3 regions of the Bacillus salitolerans genome follow, and region 3 is predicted to be linked to each of the others. Evidence: riboswitches for the same ligand, from Rfam matches in the RefSeq annotation. Region 3 holds a riboswitch; each other region holds the start of a gene.
The links. A riboswitch is a leader RNA that binds a small molecule or an ion and turns the genes downstream of it on or off. The one in region 3 is predicted to bind cobalamin.
Positions count from the first base shown of each region.

Region 1: linked by a shared signal. The riboswitch ahead of ACFSCX_RS24570 (acyl-CoA thioesterase) and the one ahead of ACFSCX_RS20680 (ribonucleoside-diphosphate reductase subunit alpha) in region 3 are both predicted to bind cobalamin.
Region 2: linked by a shared signal. The riboswitch ahead of ACFSCX_RS18950 (DUF4430 domain-containing protein) and the one ahead of ACFSCX_RS20680 (ribonucleoside-diphosphate reductase subunit alpha) in region 3 are both predicted to bind cobalamin.

Region 1 covers NZ_JBHUEM010000055.1:252,502-259,053, reverse strand. The annotation lists gene ACFSCX_RS24580 (hypothetical protein) at 121-327, shown strand; gene ACFSCX_RS24575 (sensor domain-containing protein) at 491-2,410, shown strand; gene ACFSCX_RS24570 (acyl-CoA thioesterase) at 2,529-3,002, opposite strand; cobalamin riboswitch at 3,154-3,350, opposite strand; gene ACFSCX_RS24565 (DUF3231 family protein) at 3,846-4,850, shown strand; gene ACFSCX_RS24560 (ABC transporter permease) at 5,497-6,288, opposite strand; gene ACFSCX_RS24555 (ABC transporter permease) at 6,300-6,552, opposite strand, start outside.
Region 2 covers NZ_JBHUEM010000045.1:226,785-233,336, reverse strand. The annotation lists gene ccsB (c-type cytochrome biogenesis protein CcsB) at 1-575, shown strand, start outside; gene ACFSCX_RS18960 (response regulator transcription factor) at 648-1,364, shown strand; gene ACFSCX_RS18955 (ATP-binding protein) at 1,361-3,133, shown strand; cobalamin riboswitch at 3,236-3,421, shown strand; gene ACFSCX_RS18950 (DUF4430 domain-containing protein) at 3,539-5,302, shown strand; gene ACFSCX_RS18945 (class D sortase) at 5,268-5,906, shown strand; gene ACFSCX_RS18940 (DUF4430 domain-containing protein) at 5,930-6,552, shown strand, end outside.
Region 3 covers NZ_JBHUEM010000052.1:28,754-35,305, reverse strand. The annotation lists gene ACFSCX_RS20685 (ribonucleotide-diphosphate reductase subunit beta) at 210-1,250, opposite strand; gene ACFSCX_RS20680 (ribonucleoside-diphosphate reductase subunit alpha) at 1,263-3,533, opposite strand; cobalamin riboswitch at 3,698-3,881, opposite strand; gene ACFSCX_RS20675 (putative bifunctional diguanylate cyclase/phosphodiesterase) at 4,375-6,252, opposite strand.

The DNA of each region.
Region 1 (6,552 bases), on a different contig from region 3:
AAAGAATTAAATATCTTCTTGTATGGCGGTATGGTTGGAACACTAGTTGTTGGATTTAGAGAAAGTCAAATTATTAAAAGCACACTAAAGAATGAAAATAAGTAGATGGAAGGTGTATCCATGGGATTTGTGAAGAAAAAGTATTCAGTAAAGACGTATCGCACGCTTTCAAATGTTTTCATCATTGTTTCCGTCCTACTTTTACTATTTAACTTAGTATCTATTGTCGTTGATGGATGGAGTGTTTATAAATTTATGCCTACTCTTGTCGCAATTGTATGGCTAGGAGTGGGGCTTATGATTAGAGCACAAGCAAATAATACCTAAGTTACCATCGAAATTAGAGGTTGGATTGTGTTGAATTGTCATAAAAGATATAATAGTTAGAAAATACCATTACTATTTTCCTACTAAATGACCTTTTACGAGCTTAGCCCCCACTATCTTTTTACACCATATATAATGGAATCGAAGTTATGGAGTGAATATTATGAATTACAGCCAGAGAAATAAGTATGTCGCCCTTATCGTTCTAATAAGCGTGATTATTTTTCATATTTTTTTCTTCAACGTCTTTAAAAATATATGGACAAACATTCTAATTCATAGTCTTTTAGTTTCGATTCTACTTTATAGTCTCATGCAGCTGAAGAATTACTGGATGAACAAACAAAATATTGACGAGCTACTTTTAAGTAAAGAGATTAGTGAAAAAATAATCGAGGAAAATCCTTGTATGATTTTTGTAAAGGACTGGAACGGGTATTATCTCTTGGCTAATTCGACCTTTGCCGATATGTTTGGTGTAACACCGAAGGACATTATTGGGAAATTAGAAAAGGATTTTAATCCTCTTGCCACAAATATAGAAAAGCGTTTGAAAGAAGACCAGGATATTATGAATGGAACGAAGGATAAAGTTGTTTTTGAGGTTCCCTTTCAGCATTCCAGTGGAGAAACGAAATGGATCCATGCCATTAAAACTCCTATTACTCATAAAGGTAAGAAATATGTTCTTTGTGTATCAACTGATATTACGGATCGGAAACGGAACGAGGAGCTGGTTCACAAGCAGGCCTACTTTGACGATTTAACCGGTTTACCAAACCGTTTAAACTTCTATGATGCCTTAGCTGCTCATCTTGAAAAGTCTAAAGAAACGAACGGAGATTTCTCACTCTTTTTTATCGATTTAGATCGGTTTAAACTCGTTAATGATACGCTCGGACATACGATGGGAGACAAATTATTGCAAAAGGTTTCAATCAGACTTTCAGAATGTATCGATTCTATTGGAGAGGTGTACCGTCTATCGGGTGATGAATTTACGATCATCCTACCAACCGCTGCCTACGAACACGTTAAAACAGTTGCAGAAAAAATCATCAATGAATTGACACGACCTATTTTTATTAAAGATCATGAATTTATTGTAACAGCTAGTATTGGAATTAGTTTATATCCTGTAGATGGATCGGATGTAGAGACATTATTTAAGCGAGCCGATACAGCTATGTACATCGCGAAAGAACATGGAAAAAATACATATAGTTTTTATCAACCAGAACATATTAGAACAACATCTGATCGGTTCATGCTTGAATATCAGCTTAGAAAGGCAGTGGAAAAAAACGAATTCTCCATTTATTTTCAACCTAAAATGAACATCAAAACAGGTAAAATTACAGGGGTAGAAGCACTCATTCGTTGGCAGCATCCTGAGCTTGACATGATTTCGCCGGCAGATTTTATTCCAATCGCCGAAGAGACAGGACTAATTGTATCAATCGGTGAATGGGTACTAGAGGAAGCATGCCGATTAAATAAAGCTTGGCAGGAAGCTGGCTATCCCTCATTAGTTGTTTCAGTTAATTTATCACCCGTTCAATTCAGACACGATGTTATCGGGACCGTGAATCGCGTTTTAGAGAAAACGGGATTAGAAGGCAAGTGGCTAGAGCTAGAAATAACGGAGAACACGTTAATGCGTAATGAGGAATCGGTTATAAAAATATTAAAAACACTGCGAGAACGTGGTATTAAAATCTCGATTGACGACTTTGGAACTGGTTATTGTACACTAAGTTATTTAAAGCATTTACCACTAGACACGTTAAAAATCGCTAGACCTTTTATTCGTGATTTACATCGAGATTTGGTGGATGCAGCCATTGCGACAACACTAATTGAGCTAGGTCATAGTATTAACCTTAATGTCATAGCAGAGGGTGTAGAGGAAGAAAGCCAGCTCCATATTCTGAATGAACATAAATGTGACGAAATACAAGGATACTTAGTTAGTCAACCAAAATCAGAATTAGAACTATTACATTGGATAGAAGAAAATCTGGATGATGATGGAAAGCTGAAGGAACGCTTTAACCTTGAGTTATCGTATAGACATAAATAAGTGAGGCTTTACGATAAGTAGCGACAATATGATGGAAAAACGAAGCAATTGCTTAAAACCTTACTTAAGGGGCAATTGCTTCGTTTTGATTATGAAAGGCTAGCGTCCAGCTGAGGAACTATCGAATCAATGCTCTATTTTTTCGATTCTCTTTACGAGCAGCAGCCGTTTCAAACAGTCTTTTTTCTTCTTCAGTATGAGGTATAACCTTTGGTACGGAAGTTGGTTTTCCATTTTGATCAACAGCTACCATGGTCAGAAACGATTCTGTCGTTAACGTTCTCTTATCAGATAATAAATCAGTTGAGAAAACTTTTACATAGACTTCCATAGAAGTATGGCCCGTTGATGTTACAAATGCTTCTAAACTAAGAGCATTTCCAACGGTGGCAGACGATAAAAAGTCCACAGAATCAATGGATGCTGTCACAACTACATGATTACAGTGCTTCATTGCCGCCAATGCAGCAATTTCATCAATATACGAAAGAACCTTTCCACCGAAAATGGTTTGTAAATGATTTGTATCTGGTGGTAGAACCAGTTTAGTCTGAATGGTTCTTGAGCGTTCTACTGAATAGGCTTGTTCCATCATGGCTTCCCTCCATTAATAAATAATTTTTAAAATGGAATTGAATCTTCACTCTTGAAAGATATCAGCTATATTCAGAAAACGCCGAAGCCTTGCATTATAACTCCATGAACGTTTCATATTGCAACACTCTCCTATCTCCCGTAGGAAAAATTGTGTTCCCTTTATGGCAGGTCTCCTGACTTAGTTTCAACAGTTCTTTACGCCTTCCCATTTCAATATGAAACAGTGGCAAAATCTAACAAAGAACCTAAAGCATCACAGTGGCGGGACCGCGCCGGATTTACACCGACTTCCCTTTTAATCCTTAATTCTCACAATTAAGAAACCATAAAGTATAAAGACATAAAATTGATACTACATCAACATCTTACTATAAACAACTCGATCGTGTCCCAATCAATGTTGTTATACATTTTGTTATGCTCGGAGTTTTGTATGATTTTAAACACGTTTAAATGTATAAATTTCTTTTCCAGATTAACAATAACCGTAGTGTTATCATTTAACACTAACTTCGATGTGGGGGGATATACTTTGAATATTCTTTTAAGGCTAATTACAAGTTTCATTACGCTTGGCACTAAAGTGGCATTTCTACTTAGTAATATTACCTTCAGATTATCGTATTTACTAAGAATGCCAGCTTTAACTTAGTCACTTAAGTATTTTGAAAGTAATCTCTTATTCACATTGTAATGAAAAAGGTAAGTATAGTAATATACTTACCTTTTTCTGTATTTACATGATTGCCATCAAGTCTTTCTCTGGCAAAAATGTCTAGCGCTTCTAGATATACATAACAGGAACTAAATTGAAAAATAATAACCAAGAGGTGATAATATGGAGGAAAATAAGTTAAAGCTTACATCTTCTGAAATCGGAACACTATGGGGAGAGTATGTGAACGGAAGTGCGATAGATATTGTAAATAAATATATGTTTTCAATTATTGAAGACAAGGAGATAAAAGCTACATTTGAGGATGCCATTCAAACATTTGCGAAACAAAAGAAGCAAATCGAAACTTTTATGGTGAATGAAGGGTTTCCAGTTCCAATTGGATTTACTGATTCTGACCTCTATAAAGATAAACCAAGATTATTTACAGATATTTTTTGCTTAAATTACTTACATATCATGACATTACATGGGTTGCTAGGACACATAACCTCTCTAGGTGTTTCTGTTCGAAAAGACCTCAGAGACTTTTATGATTCATGTGATAATGATGCGAAAAAGATGTTTCATCAAACCATTGAATTATTGCTTGAGAAAGGAAATTTTCAAAGAGATCCACTATTTTATCCACCTAATAACCCCGAATTTATATCCACCCAAGATTTCACGGATGGATTTTTTGGAAAAGGAAGAAAGTTAGCAGCTACTGAAATCATTAGTATTTCGTTTAATCTAAAAAAGAGCATTATGGCTAAAACACTTTCTATCGCATTCAGTCAAGTCGCTCATACGAAAGAAGTAAGAAAGTTTTTAACCGATTCTGAACAAACAGCGGATGGTCAAATAAAATCATTTGCAAAAATAATGCAAGCGGATAATTTACCAGTTCCAAAATCATGGGAAACAGAAGTGACGACCACAACGGACTCACCATTTTCAGACAAATTAATGATGTACCATATTGGATTCTTGTTCCAAGCTGCACAAAACTATCATGGGGCGGGATTAGCATCAGCTATGCGAACAGATCTTGTAACAGCTTATGAGGGGACGATTCTGAAAAACTTATGGCTTACAAAAAAATGGTATAACATAATGGTAAAAAATAATTGGTTAGAACAACCGCCTCTTGCTCCTAATAGAAAAGAAATTTCTAAAGAGGTGTAAAGATTCTAATTACCAAGATAGGTTTAGAAAAAGACTTGCATCAAGGAAACAAGTCTCAGCTTGTAGAAAAACCCTCAATGTTCGAAAGGGAGCTCACAATTAAAGCTTCTTAAAAAAGCTATTTGGATCCTGCTCAAAGACATTTCACACGTCATAGTGCCTCTAAATGTCTTTGAGGAACCCTCTCTTAGACATTTCACACGTAAAAGTGCCTCTAAATGTCTTTGAGGAACCCTCTCTTAGACATTTCACATGTCAAAGCGCATCAAAATGTCTATGAATACCTCTCTCTTAGACATTTCACATGGCAGGGCGCCTCTAAATGTCTTTGAGGAACCCTCTCTTAGACATTTCACACGTCAGGGCGCATCTAAATGTCTTTGAGGAACCCTCTCTTAGACATTTCACACGTAAAAGCGCATCAAAATGTCTTTGAGGAACCCTCTCTTAGACATTTCACACGTCATAGTGCCTCTAAATGTCTTTGAGTACCTTGCTCATGGAAATATTGTCGGATGTTCCCCTTTTTCTAGAATAAATGAGGTATACTATACAACCACCGTATATTGTGTTAGAAAGTAAAAAAAGGCTGCCGTGACTTTCTCGACAGCCTGGGACTTGTATCTAGGATACAGTCTTTTTCAAATCAACTCCCCGTACTAGCAAACGCCTTCAAACCCCGGTTCCAAAACAAATAGGCAAGTACGCAGCATACGAGTGCAGCAAGAGGTGTCCAGATGGCAAACCATCTGTATCCATCCGGATCGATGAAGTATGCCGCTGGGTAAAAGGCTGTGAACCCATAAGGAATCAACCATGTTAAGAACAGTTGAATGCCTTTATGATAAATAGATAATGGGTACCTAGCAAAATCACTTACATTAAAGACCGCCCACACCACTGGTAGGCTATCAATCATCCAAAACGAGAATGTCGCAAAGAATAGATTAATTGCCACAAAAATAAGACCTGAAGAAATAATCATAACAACTAATAACAAATAGTCTACAAATCCCATCGATAAATCTAAATGCGGGATGGCTGTTCCTAAAATTATACATCCAATTATAAGTTGACCAAAGCCGTCCTGCTGTAGGCGATCAGCTACTAAGTGAAATAATGGGTTAATCGGTCTGATCAGTAACCGGTCTAATTGCCCGGGTCTAATATATTGCCAGCCTAACGTCCATAAATTATCGAAGAAGATATGATGGATGGATCTTCCTGTCGCAGCAATCCCATAAATAAACAGGATTTCATAAAACGTCCATCCGTTGATTTGCTCAATATGATCAAAGACAACCTTTACAAAGAATATGGAAGCAAACTGCTGGAGCATAACCGAAAACACACCGATGATAAAATCAAGTCGGTATTCCATCATCACCTTCATATGGTTTTTAGCAAAAACCCAATAAAGCTTACTGTAACGTACCATTTTGACACCTCCTACCCACCGAAAATCGTAATTTGTTTAAGTGCTTGTGCCCAAATGGCACGAACTAAAATATACAGAGCAACCACCCAGATGAGCTGAATGCCGACGGCCATATAAGCATCTATCCCTGTTAAAATGCCGGTATAAATCGATACAGGTACATAGATCATCGATTGAAATGGTAGGACTAAACTAATGGACTTTAACCATTCTGGAAATAGGACAATCGGAACGAGGGCACCTGAAAAAAACATAAAGACCCCT
Region 2 (6,552 bases), on a different contig from region 3:
CGTATACAGACCCGAACTTAAATCAGGAAGTAGAGTTAGTGTATAATATACCTCCTGTTATAGGACCATCTGGTGGTAAGGAACTAACAACAGAAACGATGCACCCTCTTGTTAATGCACCTGAGTGGATGAAAGGCAAAGACGCACCTAGAAAATTAAACACGTTAGTTTTATCTCTTTTAGCTGGTATCGTTCTATATGGAATACTACGATTAGCACTTCGTAAGAGAATTGCTGCCGCACTTCAGCCGTTAGTTAGAAATGTAAACCCTCAACTAGTAGATGAAATTACGTATCGATCAGTTGCGATTGGGTTTCCGATATTCACTCTAGGGGCTTTAATATTTGCCATGATATGGGCTCAAATAGCCTGGACTAGATTCTGGGGATGGGATCCAAAAGAAGTATGGGCACTAATTACGTTTTTATTTTATGCAGCGTTCCTGCATTTGCGCTTATCTAAAGGATGGCATGGTGAAAAATCAGCATGGTTAGCAGTTGGTGGCTTTGCCATTATTACATTCAATTTAGTAGTAGTTAATTTAGTACTAGCAGGCTTACACTCTTATGCCTAATGAATAGCCTTCACAATCGTGAAGGCTTTTTTATAAAAACGGTTTATACTTTTAAAAAGAGGTGTGGAAAAAATGGGACAGGTTGTTAATATTCTAGTAGTGGACGATGAGGAACGTATTCGCAGATTGTTAAAAATGTACTTAGAAAGAGAAGGATATCAAATTGAAGAGGCTGAAAATGGAAAAGAGGCACTCGAAAAAGCATTAGAGAATAACTATGATCTTATTCTTTTAGATTTGATGATGCCTGAGAAAGATGGAATGGAAGTTTGCAAGGAGTTGAGGGAAAAAAAGGCTACACCAATTATTATGTTAACAGCTAAAGGAGAGGAAGCCAATCGAGTTCAAGGATTTGAGGTAGGAACGGATGACTATATTGTCAAACCCTTTAGCCCAAGAGAAGTTGTTCTTAGAGTAAAGGCTCTTTTAAGAAGATCCTCAAAAGCGGTGTACATGCAGAATGATACAAATACGAAGGATGTACTTGTATTCCCTCATATAACAATAGATAACGATGCACATCGAGTAACAGCAGATGGAACAGAAGTCGGATTAACACCAAAGGAATATGAGTTATTATACTTTCTGGCGAAGTCACCAGATAAAGTGTATGACAGAGAGCAGTTATTGAAGGAAGTTTGGCATTATGAATTCTTCGGAGATCTTCGAACTGTCGATACACATGTGAAAAGACTAAGAGAGAAATTAAATAAAGTATCTGAATCAGCAGCTAGAATGATTGTAACGGTTTGGGGTGTTGGGTATAAATTTGAGGTTGTAGAAGAATGAAGCTCTGGAGAAGTGTGGTAGGAAAACTATGGATGACGATACTATTACTCGTATCATTCGTACTACTTATGCTAACCATCATGCTCCTCGAGTTTTTCGAACAATACCATGTGAATGAAGCGGAAAAAGATCTTACCCAAGTAGCCAATAAAATTGCCAAGATCATGGATACATACGGAGATAACGAACTTGCAAAATCGATTTCAGCAGAGGTAGTTGACCCGTTAACGAAGGTACTGATAGTAGATGATGAGGAACACTTTTGGTATTCAACTTCAGGTGACGAAATGGTTGAAATACCGCTGTCATATATTAAAGAGGATCCAGTACTTTCAAAGGTTTTCACTGACCAACGAACGGTTACGATGAAAACGGAACTCTCATCCTTTAAGATGGAGAATGACACGTATTATGAAATTATCATAGTAGGGGTTCCAATCGAATCACAGCCTAAAAGTGCTGTATTTCTATACCAATCCCTCTATGCAATTGAACAAACAACTAAACAAACGACTAAACTCATTTTCTTAGCAGCTGGAATAGCTTTTATGCTAACCACCTTCTTTGCCTTTTTCCTCTCAACGAGGATTACCTCTCCATTAATAAGGATGAGAGAGGCTGCTTTCCAAATGGCGAAAGGAAGATTTGAAACGAAGCTTCCTATTCTAACAAGAGATGAAATAGGCGAACTTGCCGTTGCCTTTAATAAAATGGGTACACAATTAAAATTAAATATTGACGCACTAAGACATGAGAAAGAACAATTATTTAGTATTTTAAGCAGTATGGCAGATGGAGTGATTACGCTAAATCGTAATGGTATGATGCAAATTTCAAATCCACCTGCAGAGAGGTTCTTACAAGCATGGTACTATGAACAAGGAATGGAATCTAGATCAGACATTGAGGTTCCGATAGAAGTAAAAGAACTTTTTGGACGTGTAGTTTCATCTGAACGTGAACAACTAATAGAGCTCAGCTTTCAAGGGCGTAATTGGGTTATTGTAATGGGCCCTTTGTATAATGGAACACAAATTCGTGGTGCTGTGGCGGTTATCCGTGACATGACAGAAGAAAGAAGACTAGATAAATTACGAAAGGACTTTATTGCAAACGTCTCGCATGAGCTACGAACCCCAATATCTATGCTACAAGGATATAGCGAAGCCATCATTGATGATATCGCAGCAACAGAACAAGAGAAAAAGGAAATTGCTCAGGTTATTTATGATGAATCCCTTCGAATGGGTCGATTAGTAAATGAATTATTAGATTTAGCTCGAATGGAAGCAGGGCATATACAGCTTCAAGAGGAACATACCAATATAAAGGATTTTGTAGACCGAGTGGTTCGTAAGTTTCATGGTTTAGCTAAGGAGAAGTCCATTTCCCTTACTTATACCTGTCAAAACTGTCAGGATAGTTTTATCCTTGATCCCGATAGAATGGAACAAGTGTTTACAAACCTCATTGATAATGCAATAAGACACACATCCACAAATGGGGAAGTTAATGTACGGGTTACACTCTTGTCAGATGGACTAAAAGTAGATGTTCAAGACTCTGGTACGGGGATTCCAAATGAAGATTTACCTTTTGTGTTTGAACGTTTTTATAAGGCTGATAAAGCAAGAACAAGAGGGAAAACAGGGACGGGACTCGGACTTGCGATCGTAAAAAATATTATTGAAGCACATAAAGGAAATATCTCGGTTCATAGCAAAATAAATGAAGGTACGACATTTTCTTTCTTTTTACCTCGAAAATAGTTGATTTGAGGCTACTCTTGGCGAATGTTCTTGTTTCATGAGAAACCAAAATGAGATTTGTCATAGACAAAATATGAATCTATTTGTTAAAATGAATGTAATTTCATAGTGTATAAAATAGGTATTAACATGTGATGATGTTAATTTAAAAGGGAAGTTCGGTGAAATACCGACGCGGTCCCGCCACTGTAATTGGTAGTAATCTACAATATGTCACTGTCAGACGATGGGAAGGCGTAGATTATGTTGATCATGAGCCAGGAGACCTGCCTGTTTTTCACACCGAAAGCCTACGCGGATAGGAGGGTGTTAAGTCGGCTTTTTTCCTTGATTGCCTCTTAACAGAATCATCCCCTCCCAGTGGGGATTTTTTTTTGGATTTCTAATGGTAAGGGAGAGAAGGAAATGATAGTAAGTAGAAGTTTGAAAGTTTTTACCTTGTTATTTCTAATGATAGCCTTTGTATCGAGTGGCTACCAGCCAACAATATTTGCAGCTGAAAATACAAGTATCGTTTCAATCGTAGGTTCACAAGAAAGTGGTACGTTAGAGAAAGAGGTTAGTTTTCCAGAAGGAGCTACAGCATTTGATGTTCTTAGTGATGCTGTTGGTGCAGAAAATGTACTATTTGAAGAAAGTGAATATGGGAAATATATTACATCCATTAATGAAATAAAGGCAGAGGGTACTCATTATTGGGGGCTTTATATTAATGGTATTACAGCGCAAGTGGGTGCTGATAGTTATATAGTTCAAGATGGAGATAAACTTACCTTTCAATATATTGATTGGAATGTAGCACCTGAAAAAACAGTATCATTGAATGTGATTGGAAATGATGAGAAAGGAACGATGAAAGAAGTTAGTGAAGTCTCTTTTCTGAATGAACCAACGGCATTTGAACTACTTCAAGTAATTCTAGGTGTAGAAAATGTTCTATTTAGTGAATCAGAATATGGAAAAATGATTACAGCTGTAAATAATCTAGCAGCAGAGGGTACTTATTATTGGGCATTCTATGTAAATGGAGAAATGGCAACTGTTGGTGCAGATAGTTATAAGCTACAATCTGGTGATAAGATAACATTCCAATATGAATCTTGGGAAACCTCAGCGCCAGAAAAGGAAAATTCAGGAGAAACTGAAACAAAACCGGAAACAAAACCAGTAGATGTTATTACTTCTGAAAAGCTACAATCTACCGTTAATCTTGCTACAAAGTATATATTAGCGAATAATATAGGTGAATGGGAAGTTATTGGGCTTAGTAAAGCAGGAAAAGAGATACCAGCATCCTATTTAGAAGAAGTTAAAAATGTGGTAACAACTAGTGAAGGTCAATTTACTAGAATAACGGATTATGAAAGATATACGTTAGGAATACTAGCAGCAGGAGGGAATCCTACAGACTTCGAAGGATATAACCTAGTTGAACATATTTATAATGGGGATGTTACGAAGCAAGGTTTAAACGGGGTTATTTTTGCTCTTCTTGCCTTAGATAGTGCTAAATTTGAAGTTCCAAAGACTGCTACTTGGACGAGAGAAAAGCTAGTTAGTTCTCTCATAGAGAATCAAAATCAAGATGGTGGCTGGGCATGGGATGGCAGCGAAAGCAGTGATATAGATACGACAGCAATGGTAATAACGGCACTTGCTCCCTATAAAAATCAAGTAGATGTCAACTCCAAGATTGATCTTGCTGTTCAATATCTATCAGCACAGTACTTAGATTCAAAAGTTAACAATAGCTCTACGGCTGCTCAAGTGATTATTGCATTAACAGCCTTAGGAATGAATCCAACGAGTGAACTTTTTTCAAACAATGGTCAGTCAATCGTGAGTTACTTATTAACCTTCCAAAACGCTGATGGTGGCTTTGACTATCAAGGAGGAGAGGTAAGTGACGTATTCTCAACTGATCAAGCCTTTAGAGGAGTCGTAGCATACCATTTATTCCTAAATGGTGAGGGCTCACTTTACAACTTACCATTGAAAACTACTGATAGTAACGACGAGACAGTGGTGGAACCTCAGCCAACACAAGAAGGAAAACCATTACCAGAAACAGCTACTAATGCATATAACATTATTCTTTTAGGTTTACTACTTTTACTAATTGGAGCTGTTATGTATGTTTCAAATAGAAAAAAACAAGGTACTATCTAAACTGAAAACTAAATCTCCCCTCTTGTTTATGGCAGGAGGGTTTCTTTTTATATTAATTGGATGCTTTGACCTATGGTCAAAAGCAGAATCCCAAGTCAACGCTTTAGAGCATGCAAATCGAGTTGTACAAAAACCAATTGTACAATTACAAATATCAGAGGATTTTCATGATAGAGTACAAGATACTAATTCTAATTCAGTTGAGACTAATAGTAAGGTATTAGGAATCTTGTCACTCCCTTCATTAGCCGCTAATTTGCCAATTGTAGCGGGAATTGATGAAGACGCACTAGACGTAGGTGTCGGCCATTACCCTGGGACCGCTTTACCTACCGAAAATGACCAAATCGTTTTATCTGGACATCGAGATACGGTGTTTAGGAGATTGGGGGATCTAGATATTGGAGAAGAAGTTATTCTTCAATTAGAAGAGGGAAAATTCTCATATAAAATAACGAAAACGAAAATTGTTGATAAAGATGATCGGACAATTATTATTCCAACGTATCCAACAGAAGAACTAGTTTTAATAACTTGCTATCCATTTCATATGATTGGTAATGCGCCAAAACGATACATTGTATATGCCACACCTACCTATTAATTAAAAATGAGGGATGATTAGGAATGAGAAATTGGTTCACTTCTATGTTTGTATGTTTCCTTTTACTAACTGGCTGTGGAAATGTACACAATGAGGACTATATAGCAAGAGAACATGTAACTGATAGTGTGAGTGATCAACCACAATCTCCTGTACTAAAAGAAACATTGGATTCAACTGTTTCTGATAAGGAAAACAGCGAATCGGAAGAAATGAAAGACCATCCAGGATCAGAGGAAGAACAGAACAATCAAAAACAAGAAAATCAAAAAACGGAGTTGCCAAAAGAGCAAGCTGATACGAGTTCAACTTCATCATCCAATAATAAAGAACAATCTAAAGATTCCAAGGTGACTAAACAAGACACACCAACTGAAAATAAAACTCCTACAACAGTAAAAAAAGATTATGTTACACTTTCAATTACTGGGAAGGATGGGGAAACAATTTTCGCTAAAACCACAGTCCCTATAGATGAAGGAGATACTGTGTTAAGTGTCTTAATGAAAATTGCAAAGGAGAAGGGAATACCAGTCAGTGTTAGAGGTAGAAACGCAAATGCTTATATAGAAGCAATAAACAACCTTTTCGAATTTGATCACGGTCCTATGAGTGGGTGGGTATTTAGAGTCAATAATCAGGTTCC
Region 3 (6,552 bases):
CAAAACGCTCAGAGCACCCGTTTAGCCGACAAGCAAATGTTCCTAAATGAGAAAAATCTGCTTGTCCCCTTTTTCTCATTTTTAGGAACATTTGAACTCGAGTGGCGAGGCGCTGGAGCTGGATTTAAAAGTAATCTTGTATATACAAACTTATGCTTTCTTAACCTGCGAAAAAAAGCTATCCTTTCACGGATAGCTTTTCGTCATCTTTATAAATCATCAAAACCATTGTCAACAGTATTAACTTTTGTATACTGACGGGATTTTTGTTCAAAGAAATCAGATTTCCCAAGGTCTACTTCTTCATATGCTTTGATCCATTTCAAGGGATTGGTTCGAAAACCTTCGAAAGGACGATCATATCCTAGTTGGCTACACCTAACATTAGCATAAAATTTGATATAAGCCTCTAGTTCATTCATGTTAATTCCATCAATTTTGTTACCAATGATATGGCGTCCCCATTCAATTTCTAAAGTAGCTGCCTGGGCAAATGTTTGCTTGACATACTCCCCTAACTCTTTCGTATCGAACGCTGGGTATTGTAACAAAATCTCCTGAAATATTTTTACGAATAAATCAACATGAAGCTGCTCATCTCGGTTAATGTAATTAATCATGGTACTAGATGCAACCATTTTCTGATTTCGTGCCAAATTGTAAAAGAATGCAAACCCTGAGTAGAAAAACAATCCTTCTAGTACGACATCATACACAATGGATTTTAATAAATTCTCTACATTTGGTGTTTCAGCGAAATCCTTATAGCCATTGGTCACAAAGTCATTTCTCTTTCTCAGAATGGGATCTTTTCTCCAAAATTCAAACACTTCATCCTGTGTTTTTTTCTGAACAAGGCTTGATAACACATAAGAATACGAATGATTATGAATAACTTCCTGCTGAGCAAGCATGATCATAAGTGCATTGATGCTTGAATCAGTTAGATAATCAGCCACTTTACCGGCATAATCGGTTTGGACACTATCTAGTAGAGCTAATAACCCGATGATTTTCAAAAAGGCTTCCCTTTCCGTTTCGGTAAGTTCCGGAAATTGTTTTATGTCCTGTGACATGTTGATTTCAAACGGTGTCCAAAAGTTAGCTAGCATTTTTTTATACTTCGTATATGCCCACGGGTAAGCGATGTCATCCCAATTTAACACATTTGAGCTAGACCCATTAATAATAGCAGTAGACCGATTAGGTGCTTCTACGTCCATGATTTTTCGTTTTTCTAATATTGCCATTTGTATTCCCCCTTAACTTGCACACGAATCACATTCTTCAATATCACTTGAAGTAGACCGAACGTAATAGGTGGTTTTCATCCCACTTCTCCATGCAGATAAATGAAGAGCTAATAACTCCTTTGCTTGTATGGTGTTGACGACATAAAGATTAAAGGAGATTGCTTGATCAATATGGCGCTGCCTCGCCGCATTTTGCATAATACTCCACTCTTGATCAATATGGTAGGCAGATTTATAAAGCCAAAAAGTATCTGGGTTCAAATCTGGAGCGGTCACAGGAATCTTATAATCTTTCTTTTCTTCTGAATAAAGCTTTTGGAAGATTGGATCAATACTAGCTGTGCTTCCTGCAATTATTGAAGTAGATGCATTCGGTGCAATCGCCATTAAATACCCATTTCGAATACCGAATTTTTGAACGTCCTCTTTTAGGGACTGCCAATTTTCATCTTCATATCCTCTACTTTCAAAATACTGACCCGTGTGCCATGCAGAATCTTTGAATGCAGGATATGCTCCCTTTTCCTTTGCAAGATCATTGCTTGCCTGAATCGTTAAGTATGCTATTTTTTCATAAAGTTCATTTGCATAATGGACAGCTTCTTCACTTTCCCATTTGATACCCTTTAATGCGAGCAAGTGATGCCACCCAAACGTTCCTAACCCAATCGATCTGTATTTTTGATTGGTTATTTGTGCTTGTAAGACAGGAATCGTATTTAAGTCGATGACATTATCTAGCATTCTCACTTGGATTGGAATGAGCCGATCTAATGCATTTTTACTAACAGCTTTTGCAAGATTAATAGAAGATAAATTACAAACGACAAAATCTCCAGGTGTTTTGACAGTAATGATCTTTCCATCCTCGGTAAATTGTTCATCCACTGTTGTGGCACTTTGGTTTTGGGTAATTTCTGTACATAGGTTACTGCAATACACCATTCCAATATGAGCATTGGCATTTTTCCGATTCACTTCATCTCGATAAAACATATACGGTGTTCCGGTTTCTAATTGAGAGATCATAATCCGCTTCATAATGTCGATAGCTAGAACCTTTTCAGAAGAAAGGTCTGGGTGATTTACACATTCCTCGTATTTTTGCCGGAAGCTTCCACTACCCGTTTTTTCATCATAGAAATCTTCAAGGCTGTAGCCCATCACGTTTCTTACTTCATGAGGATCAAATAAGTGCCATTCCTCTCTTGCTTCAACCTTTTCCATAAATAGGTCTGGAATGCACACCCCCGTAAACAGGTCATGTGTCCGTAATCGCTCATCCCCATTGTTTAATTTTGAATCGAGGAAAGAAAATATGTCCTTGTGCCAAACATCCAAATAAACAGCAATGGCACCCTTTCGTTGCCCTAGCTGATCAACACTAACAGCTGTATTATTAATTTGCTTCATCCATGGGATCACTCCAGATGATACCCCTTTGTATCCTTTTATATCACTACCACGGCTTCTAATTTTTCCGATGTACACCCCAATGCCCCCACCTGATTTCGATAAATTCGCAATATCGGTATTACTGTCATAAATGCCTTGGAGGCTATCATCCACTGTATCTATAAAGCAGCTAGATAGCTGTCCAACCGTTTTACCCGCATTTGATAGAGTTGGCGTTGCTACTGTCATCATTAATTGACTAAGTGCCCAGTAAGCTTCTTTTACTAAGTGGAGTCTTTCACCCTTTGCTTCTTTTTTCATTAAACTCATCGCAATAATCATGAATCTTTCCTGCGGGAGCTCGAATATATTCTTGTTATAGTCCTTTGCTATATAGCGGTCTGATAATGTTCGTAGTCCTATATATGTAAATAAATGATCATTCTCTTGCTGGATTACAGCGCCTAGATATTCAATTTCCTCTTTTGAGTAGTCTGTAAGTAAGGACTTTTGATAGATGCCCATTTCTACAAGTGTTTCTACTAATGGTAAAAAAGGTCCATAATTTTGTTTGGAATCATAACCTCTATTCGTAGCTGCCTCATTGTATAGTTTATGCAAGTAGACACGTGCACAAAAGTAAGTCCAGTCTGGCTCCTGTTCGTTTATATTCGCAAGTCCCTCAAGGACTAATAAATTCGTGATCTGTTTTTTTGTGAATATTTCACGATTTAGAATGGTATTGGTTATTTTTTGGGTGTAGCTTTCCAGATCAAGCTGTGGAAAACTTCCCCCTATTTTTTGAATAAAGCTCGTTATTCTTTCTTTTGAAAAAGGTTCATATTGTCCTTGTTCATCATGAATCATTGTTGCCGTTTGAAGCATCTGTTCTTCCTCCTTTTCATCCTTAAATACAATTTCTCAGTAAACGAAAAAATCCACTCACCTATTGGAGTGGATAAAACGATAGATTAAACAGAGAAAAGATAGAAGCTATGCTTTAACTCTAGTTAAACCATCGCTTCATCCTCCCAATCCCCGAAGAATATGAAACGCTAAAAATTAAGGCAGGTCTCCTGACTCGTGCTTGACTCTACTATGAGTCCTTCCCATGGATCTTACATCCAAAGTGGTATATACTCATTTCGTCACACTTACAGTTGCGGGGACAGTTTTGGCTTTGCACCAAATTCCCTATTAAGCTAGCATAGCACCTTAACTCGCGGTCATATATCAATATGTAGTTTTCTTTTCGATAAACACAACAATATATTGTGTTATTTAATCTTACCCTAATTTGGTAGAAAGTTCAATGTCTGAAAAAGTGATATTTTTCGACAAATGATTTGGACTCTTTTGTTTTCACTTAGTAAGTTGCTGTTAAATGTCCGAAAGTTGACGATATTCTTTTCAAAGTTGATGATAAAACTAATAAGCTTGACGATGTTTTGAAAAGTTGATGATAATTTCCAAAAGTTGATGATAAAATGCTAGAGTTGACGATATATTCATAAAACTTGCCGACAAACTACCTAAAGTTGCTGATAGAATGCAAAATTTCATCATTATCATCCTACTTTTTCATAGAAGAAGCCATAAATTTGCCAAATAAGTCCCAGCATATAAAAAAGAGACTTGATTTTACTCAAATCTGCCTCTTTTTCGCTTATCCTGTATGTTTTTTTGCTCAAAGTCTGCCGATGAGCCAATTCGCCAAAAAGTAGAGTTACCCTTCTATTACCTTACCGAACTTCATTTGGCTTTTAATGAATTGTTCCGCTTCATTAGGAGGAACAGGTTTACTAAAATAATAGCCTTGGATGAAATCACAATCCATTTTCTGCAATTCATGTAATTGATTTATTTCCTCTACCCCTTCAGCGACAACTTCTAATTGAAGATGCTTCGCCATCGAGACGATGGTCCGTACAATCGCAAGGTCAGTATCTCCACTCTCCATATCGCGAATGAAGCTACGGTCAATTTTAAGCTGATCAACAGAGAACTTTTTCAAATAAGCAAAAGAACTGTAGCCTGTTCCAAAATCATCAATGGCAACTTTCACACCTATTTGCTTGAGTTCTTTCAATACTTCCTGAGTATGCATCGCATTCATTGTCATACTCTCAGTAATTTCTAATTCTAGTAATTCCGGAGATAGCTTCGTTTCCTTTAGGATTTGCTTAATTTGATCTGCTAAATCATTTTGTAAAAATTGTTTAATAGAAAGATTCACTGCAACGGTCACAGATGTTTGATATGTATCCTGCCACACCTTTGCTTGTAGGCATGCATTCCGTAATACCCACTCTCCCATTGGAAGAATTAAATTCGTCTCTTCTGCAAGTGGAATAAATCGATGAGGTGGGACCACTTGGTAGTCTGGATGCTCCCATCTTAAGAGAACCTCAAATCCTTTTAGCTTAAATGTTTTCGACTCTACAATTGGCTGATAGTGAAGCACAAACTCATCGTTTTTGATCGCTTTTCGTAAATCTGCCTCAAGGTAAAACTGTTGCTCTTGGTCACTAGACATTTGTGCATTATAAAAGGCATACGTATTTTTCCCATTTTCCTTTGCACGGTACATGGCCATATCCGCTTGCTTAAGCAATTGTTCGGCTGTTGTGCCGTCGATAGGATAGATCGAGATCCCAACACTTGGAGAAATATAGATATTCATCGTACCTAACTGAGTGCTTGTTTGGAATAAGCTCAGAAGCTTTCTGGCACTTTGCTCCGCTACCAACAGATCTTGACCGAGGTCGATTACCCATCCAAATTCATCACCACCGAGCCTGTAAATCGTCCCTTCCTGACAATTTGCAGATAATCGATTGACTATTTCCTTTAACAAGTCATCACCTACATGGTGTCCGAGCGTATCATTAATTCGTTTAAAATTATCTAGGTCAAAGTAAAGGAGAGCAATATGATTGTTCTCATTTTGATTATTCTTAATTCGATCTTTAAATTGTTTTAAAAACGCATTTCGATTTGGTAATCCAGTAAGGGGATCATTATAAGCTAGATATTGTATCGTTTCTCTTGTTAAAGCCTTCGCTTTTTCGGTTTCCTTCTTTGCCTTATTTGCTTTCTTTTCCGCATCTAATCGAAGCTTCTCTGATAATTGAGAGCTATAAAATGTGATGAGTGCCATTAACGTTGTTAAAATGACAAGATGAATAGAATAATAGCTTTCCCAGAGCACAAAATACTCATGTCCATACTTATACGAAAAGTAAACGATACTAACGGAAGATCCAACATATGAAAATAAAAAATTCCGTACGTCAGGATATAAAGCACTTAATAACAATGGTAAAAAAAGAAAAATATAATTCACATAATGATGATCCATATAATTCACTAAAGCCAACAAGACTAATGAATAGGCTGTAATCGTGTACATAGTGAAGGTAATCGACTTTTTGTTCCAGCATAATATTGTCGGTATGATCGCAATAGGATATCCGAACCAAACGATTGCATGGAAAGTCGTCCCTGTATCAAAGAAATTTAATATGGTAAAGGAAATGAGACCAAACCATATGACAATAATCATTTTTTGATTTCGTTTATGAATAACTTCTAGAATGTTCATCGTACACGCCCTTATTTAAACGAAGTAGGTATATTGTCTTATTATCCCTATACTACCATAATTTTTAATAATACATACAAAAAATGTCGAATTTTCTGCTGAAGTATCCAAACAAATACATAGAATCATTTTGGGAAAGCTACTAGTAACCTAGGTGAAAGGAGTTGTAAATATGGCTGAACAAATGAGTAAGAAGCTTCAAAACGCAGTCAAAAATGCAAATGAAACGAATCCTGGTTCTAGAAGAAGAACAAAGCCTCATACCTCAAAGAAAAATAAAGACCTATAACGAATAGAGAA